Regions from separate parts of the Streptomyces sp. NPDC048275 genome, predicted to be linked through region 2. Evidence: riboswitches for the same ligand, from Rfam matches in the RefSeq annotation. Region 2 holds a riboswitch; each other region holds the start of a gene.

Region 1 (2,260 bases), on a different contig from region 2:
GGACGGCCACGAAGGACACGCCGATACCGAGGAGGGTGCACCAGAACATGCGCGGGCGGGACGCCGTACGGGGCAGATAGCGGCTGAAGTCGCTGGCGTACGGCGCCCACGACATCGCCAGGCTGAGCGCGATGGTGCAGGTCAGAACGAAGGCCCCGGCCCGGTCGGCGCCGTGCACGGTGGCGGCGGCAGCGGGGTGGGCGCCGTTCAGGAGCTTCACCGACAGGGCGGCGAAGGCGGCGGCGAGGGCGAAGGTCATCACGGTCTGGAGCCGGTGGATCGCCTCGTACCCGAGGACGCCGAGCGCCCCCTGTGCCGCCATCATGACCAGGACGCCCAGCCAGAACGGCCAGCCGCACAGCTGAGCCAGGGCGTCCCCGCCGAAGAGACCGATCAGCGCGTCCCAGGCGATGGAGGACAGCCATTGCAGGGCGCCCGGCACCACCACGGCCCGCCCGAACGCCAGCCGGGCGAGCGGCAGCTGTCCCGCGCCGGTCTGGCTGCCCCAGGTGCCCAGATACGCAGTCGGCACGGCGCCCAGCAGGGTACCGAGGACGACGGCGACGAGCGCGGTCGAGAAGTCCAGGCCGAGGGCGATACCGACGGTGCCGGTGAACACGCCGGTCATGGTCAGGTTGGGGGCGAACCAGACGGTGAACAGGCGGCCGGGGCTTCCGTAGCGATGGTCCTCCGGTACCGGGGCGATTCCGCGCGCCTCTACGCGCAGATCACCGGGTGCGGCGGGCATCCGCCCGTCGAAAACGCCTTGCGGGCCCCCGACGGCCACCTCATTACGGGCGTACGGCAACGACATGAGACATCCCTCCGCCAGTCCTAACTGGTTCAGGTTCAACGGGTGTGATCTCAGCCCTCGTGCGGGGCACCCCGTGTCCGGTTCGGCGGTCAGGATAGCCCGGTCCGCGCCCGCGCCCCACCGGAGGGGCTCGCAGCGAGAGGTCCGGGGAGGCGGATCAGGAATCGACGCGCGGCTCCCAGCCCTCGTACGCCGCCGTCAGCAGCCCCAGCACACCGTTCGCGGTGACCTCGCGGGGGTTGGGGTACGCCTGCCCGGCGGCCTCGGCCGCGGCCACCGCCAGGTCCGCCTCCTTCAGGCCGAGTTCGGCGAGGGAGCGGGGGGCGCCGAGGCTTCCGGCCAGGTCGCGGAGCGCACGGGGGACATTGTCGGTGCCGAGGGCGCGGGAAAGGGCGGTGATCGCCTGGGGTGCGGCCGGCGCGTTGTACGCGAGGGCGTACGGGAGGACCACCGTGTGTGTCTCGGCGTGCGGCAGGCCGAAGGTGCCGCCGAGGACGTGGCACAGCTTGTGGTGCAGGCCCATGGTGGTGGCGCCGAGGCAGGCGCCGCAGAGCCAGGCGCCGTACAGGGCTCGACCTCGCGCCTCGAGGTCGTCGGGGGCGACGGCGAGGAGCGGCAGGGCGCCCGTCATCGCGCGGACGCCCTCCTCGGCCATGAGCGAGACGAGCGGCGAGACGTCGGGGGCGTACAGGGCTTCGACGGCGTGGGCGAGCGCGTTGATGCCGCTGGTGACCGTGAGGGGGACGGGGAGCGAGAGGGTGAGTTCGGGGTCGTAGACGACGCTACGGGGCTGGACGGCCGGGTCGCGTCCGGTGCGCTTGGCGCCGTGCTCGGTGAGTCCCCAGACCGGGGTCATCTCGGAGCCGGAGTAGGTGGAGGGCACGGCGATCAGGGGCAGGCCGGTGCGCAGCGCGATCGCCTTGCCGAGCCCGATCGCGGAGCCTCCGCCGACCGCGACACAGCCGTCGGCGCCCACCGCGCGCGCCACCTCGACGGCCCGGTCGGCGACCTCGACGGGTACATGCATCCTGGCCTCGGTGTGCAGCCCCGCGCAGGCGTCGCCCAGCGCGTCCGCGACCGCTCGCGCCGTGGCCTCGCCGCGGCTGCCGCAGATCACCAGCACCCTGTGCAGACCGAGCCGCGCGACCTCACCGGGGGTCGCGGACACCGCTGCGCCGGGCCGGAAGACGACGCGGGCCGGCTGAGTCTCGTACGAGAAGTCGAGAGGGGTGTTCATGGGGTTGTTCATACCGGCTCCAGTACGAGGTCGAAGCGGGCGTACTCCCGCGGGTGATCTTGTCAGGGCCGCAACGCCCCGGGCGACGTCGTATCGCGAGTCGCGTGGCTAGACGCCCGGGTCCAGGAAATGGAAGCCCGGCTGGGGATATCTGAGGAATTCCTGCTGGGAGGCGGGTGCGGTGTAGGCGCCCGCGAGGGAGAACACGA
Region 2 (2,260 bases):
CGGAGAACTTACTTTTGTCGCGCCGCGCGGAGCCAAGAAGCCGCCGCGGCACCTTGCCGATCTCACGCCTGCCGAGCGTAAAGAGGCCGTCGCCGCGATCGGTGAGAAGCCGTTTCGCGCCAAGCAGCTTTCACAGCACTACTTCGCGCGGTACGCGCACGACCCGTCGGAGTGGACGGACATCCCGGCCGCCGCGCGCGGCAAGCTCCAGGAGGCACTGCTTCCCGAGCTGATGACGGTCGTGCGGCATCTGTCGACCGACCAGGACACCACCCGCAAGACTCTGTGGCGGCTGTTCGACGGCACGCTCGTGGAGTCCGTGCTGATGCGCTACCCGGACCGGGTGACCATGTGCATCAGCTCCCAGGCGGGCTGCGGGATGAACTGCCCGTTCTGCGCCACCGGCCAGGCCGGTCTCGACCGGAACCTGTCCACCGGTGAGATCGTGCACCAGATCGTGGACGGCATGCGGGCGCTGCGGGACGGCGAGATCCCGGGTGGCCCGGCGCGGCTGAGCAACATCGTCTTCATGGGTATGGGTGAGCCGCTCGCCAACTACAAGCGGGTGGTCGGCTCGATCCGCGCTCTCACCGACCCCGAGCCGGACGGGCTCGGGCTCTCGCAGCGCGGTATCACCGTGTCGACGGTCGGACTCGTCCCCGCCATCCACCGGTTCGCTGACGAGGGCTTCAAGTGTCGGCTGGCCATCTCGCTGCACGCACCGGACGACGAGCTGCGCGACACCCTCGTACCCGTCAACACGCGGTGGAAGGTGCGCGAGGTGCTGGACGCCGGATGGGAGTACGCGGCCAAGTCGGGGCGCCGGCTCTCCATCGAGTACGCCCTCATCCGGGACATCAACGACCAGGCGTGGCGCGGTGACCGGCTCGGGCGGCTCCTCAAGGGCAAGCCCGTGCATGTCAATCTCATCCCGCTGAACCCGACCCCGGGTTCGAAGTGGACCGCCTCGCGGCCCGAGGACGAGAAGGCGTTCGTCGAGGCGATCGCGGCCCATGGGGTGCCGGTCACGGTCCGGGACACCCGGGGCCAGGAGATCGACGGGGCGTGCGGTCAGCTCGCGGCCACCGAGCGGTAACCTGTGCTCGGTACGTACATCTTCATATTCCGACAGGGGAGCGCCACAGCGCTGAGAGTGCGGTAGCCGGAACACCGGTGGGCCGCAGACCCTCAGAACCTTGCCCAGGTCATTCTGGGTAGGAAGTTCGGGCATCACTCAAGCTGTTGCGCCCTGCCCGGGAACCTCCCACGGTTCCCGGGCAGGGCCGCGTCTCTTCCTGGTCATCCCAGGAGGAATTCAGTGAGCATCAAGAGGACGATCACGGCCGTGGGTATCGGCCTGGGCCTGGTCACGCTGTCCGCGTGCGGGTCCGCCGACAGCAGCGACGCCGGGGACTCCAAGACCGTGACCCTCGTCAGTCACGACTCCTTCGCCTACTCCAAGAGCGTGCTGAACGCGTTCGAGAAGGAGTCCGGCTACAAGGTCAGGATCCTCAAGGACGGGGACGCCGGGCAGGCCGTGAACAAGGCCGTCCTCACCAAGGACAACCCGCAGGGCGACGTCTTCTTCGGCGTCGACAACACCCTGCTGTCCCGTGCGCTCGACAACGGGCTCTTCCAGCCGTACGAGGCGAGCGGCTCGGACCGGATCCTCCCGGAGTACCGGGTCGACCAGGACAAGCACCGGGTCACGCCGATCGACTCCGGTGACATCTGCGTCAACTACGACAAGAAGTACTTCGCCGACCACAAGCTGGCCCCGCCGACCTCCTTCGACGACCTGATCAAGCCCGCGTACAAGAACCTGCTCGTCACGGAGAACGCGTCCACCTCCTCGCCCGGCCTCGGCTTCCTGCTCGGGACCGCTGCCGAGTACGGCGACGAAGGCTGGCCCGACTACTGGAAGAAGCTGAAGGCCAACGGCGTGAAGGTGGTCGACGGCTGGGAGCAGGCGTACAACGACGAGTTCTCCGGGTCGGCCGGCGGAAAGAAGGCCAAGGCCGACCGGCCGCTGGTGGTCTCCTACGCCTCCTCGCCGCCCGCCGAGGTCATCTACGCCGACCCGAAGCCGACGACCGCGCCGACCGGGGTCGCGAGCGGCACCTGCTTCAGGCAGGTCGAGTACGCGGGGCTGCTGAGCAACGCCAAGAACACGAAGGGCGGCAAGGCGCTCATCGACTTCCTGGTCTCCAAGAAGTTCCAGGAGGACATGCCGCTGAACATGTTCGTGTACCCGGTGGTC
Region 3 (2,260 bases), on a different contig from region 2:
GCCGGCGGGCACCCGGGAGCCGTCGTCCAGGATCACCGCGCCGGGCTCGACGCTCTCCACGCGCGCGTGGGTGCGCAACGACGCCCCGCTGTCGGCGTACCAGGCCGTCATGGGGTCGGCCACCTCGGCGGGCAGTACCCCGGCCAGCGGCCGGTCGGCGGCCTCGACGACGGTCACCGCGCACCCGGCCTCGCGCGCCGCGGTGGCGAACTCCGCGCCGATCCAGCCCGCCCCGACGACCACGATGTCGTGCTGCCGGGCTAGCACGGGGCGCAGCCGCTCGGCGTCGTCCAGGGTGCGCAGCAGATGGACGCCGGGTACGCCCTGCGCGCCCGGCAGCTGGATCGGTTCCGCCCCGGTCGCCAGGACCAGCACGTCGTACGGCACCGGCCCGGCCTCGGTGTCCAGCTCATGGTCCGCGGGGCGCACGCCCAGCGCCTCGCAGCCGAGCCGCAGTTCGATGTCCAGTGCCTCGAAGTCGACGTCGAAGGCGGAGCCCTCGGCCTTGCCGAGCAGCACCGCTTTGGACAACGGCGGGCGGTCGTACGGTTGGTGGGGCTCGGCGCCGATCAGCGTCACGCCGCCGGTGAAGCCCTTGTCGCGCAGGGCCACCGCGGTCTGCACTCCGGCCATGCCCGCGCCAACGATGACGACCTGCCGTCCCGTACGCCCCTGTGCCTGCGTCTGCTCGCTCACCTGATCACCATAGACACCTGAAAATCCGTCAGTCAGCGGACGTGCTCAGTGACCTGTTCCACATTGCCCGTCGAACGTGCGATCTGTTCGACCTGTTCGACCTGTCCGGCCTGCTCCACCTGTTCCACCACGCTCGTCCCACTGCCCGCCTGAGACTCCCACTCCCAGGTCTCCTCCAGGCGCAGCCGCCCGTCGGGAAGCTCTACGACGAGCGACACGCAGTGCCCCGAGGACGTGGCGCCGCCCCGCTTCAACTGCACGTACCGGAAATCGAGGCGGTCGCCCTCCCGCGTCCCCACGAGATGGCCCCGCACGACATCCCCGCCCGCGTACTCGGCCCAGATCTCGCCGTCCCGCTCGTGATAGGCGAACCGGGTGCGGGTACCCACCTGTCCCGGCGCCTGATCGGCGACCGGGGCGAGGACGAGTCCGTCGAGCGAACGGGCCATGGACGGAGGCTCCCTTACTGAGACATACGGCAGCGGGCTACGCTAGCCAACGTGCTGCATCTCCCGGGGGACGCCCCCCGGACCCCAGCACAGAAAACCACTCGCGGGAGCCCGGACGCACCGGGCTGAGAGGGAGGCTGGCGGCCTCCGACCGTACGAACCTGATCCGGGTCATGCCGGCGAAGGGAGGGGCTGGACGCCCATGTCGCCTACACGTACACATACCTCAGACGTCCTTGTCATCGGGGGCGGAATCATCGGTCTCGTCACGGCCTGGCGGGCCGCTCAGCGCGGGTTCGCCACCGCGGTCGTGGACCCCGAGCCCGGCGGCGGAGCCGCGCGCGTGGCGGCCGGAATGCTCGCCGCCGTCACCGAGCTGCATTACGGCGAACAGACCCTGCTGGGCCTGAACCTCGCCTCCGCGCGCCGTTATCCCGACTTCGTGACCGAGCTCACCGAGGCGACGGGCCAGGATCTCGGCTACCGCCGGTGCGGCACGCTTGCGGTCGCGCTGGACGCCGACGACCGCGCCCATCTGCGCGAACTGCACGCCCTGCAACAGCGGTCGGGGCTCGACTCGGAGTGGCTCAGCGGTCGCGAGTGCCGCCGTCTGGAGCCGATGCTCGCGCCCGGTGTGCGCGGCGGGCTCCGGGTCGACGGTGATCACCAGATCGACCCACGGCGGCTGGCGAAGGCCCTGGTCACAGCGTGCGAGCGGGCCGGAGTGAGGTTCCACCGGGCGTGGGCGGAGCGGCTGACCGTCGTACGGGATCGGGCCGCCGGGGTCGTCACCACGGACGGCGACCGGCCGACGGCGGGGCAGGTGGTGCTCGCCGCGGGAAGCCTCAGCGGGAAGCTCGCGGGCGTCCCCGACGACGTACTGCCGCCCGTGCGTCCCGTGAAGGGGCAGGTGCTGCGGCTGAGCGTGCCGCAGCGGTACGCGCCCTTCCTGAACCGGACCGTGCGGGCCGTCGTGCGCGGGAGCCAGGTCTATCTGGTGCCGCGCGAGAACGGCGAGCTCGTCGTGGGCGCCACGAGTGAGGAGCTCGGCTGGGACACCACGGTGACCGCGGGCGGGGTCTACGAGCTGCTGCGCGACGCCCATGAGCTGGTCC

The links. A riboswitch is a leader RNA that binds a small molecule or an ion and turns the genes downstream of it on or off. The one in region 2 is predicted to bind thiamine pyrophosphate.
Region 1: another riboswitch for thiamine pyrophosphate. It lies ahead of AB0D57_RS23910 (cytosine permease); the one in region 2 lies ahead of AB0D57_RS12445 (thiamine ABC transporter substrate-binding protein).
Region 3: another riboswitch for thiamine pyrophosphate. It lies ahead of thiO (glycine oxidase ThiO); the one in region 2 lies ahead of AB0D57_RS12445 (thiamine ABC transporter substrate-binding protein).

The regions. Positions count from the first base shown of each region.
Region 1 is NZ_JBEZLR010000041.1:38,637-40,896, forward strand. Features, by position in the region: gene AB0D57_RS23910 (cytosine permease) at 1-814, opposite strand, end outside; TPP riboswitch at 804-898, opposite strand; gene AB0D57_RS23915 (maleylacetate reductase) at 972-2,051, opposite strand; gene AB0D57_RS23920 (type III PLP-dependent enzyme) at 2,160-2,260, opposite strand, start outside.
Region 2 is NZ_JBEZLR010000015.1:91,284-93,543, forward strand. Features, by position in the region: gene rlmN (23S rRNA (adenine(2503)-C(2))-methyltransferase RlmN) at 1-1,096, shown strand, start outside; TPP riboswitch at 1,121-1,239, shown strand; gene AB0D57_RS12445 (thiamine ABC transporter substrate-binding protein) at 1,319-2,260, shown strand, end outside.
Region 3 is NZ_JBEZLR010000004.1:124,658-126,917, forward strand. Features, by position in the region: gene AB0D57_RS04510 (FAD-dependent oxidoreductase) at 1-696, opposite strand, end outside; gene AB0D57_RS04515 (hypothetical protein) at 729-1,145, opposite strand; TPP riboswitch at 1,239-1,350, shown strand; gene thiO (glycine oxidase ThiO) at 1,348-2,260, shown strand, end outside.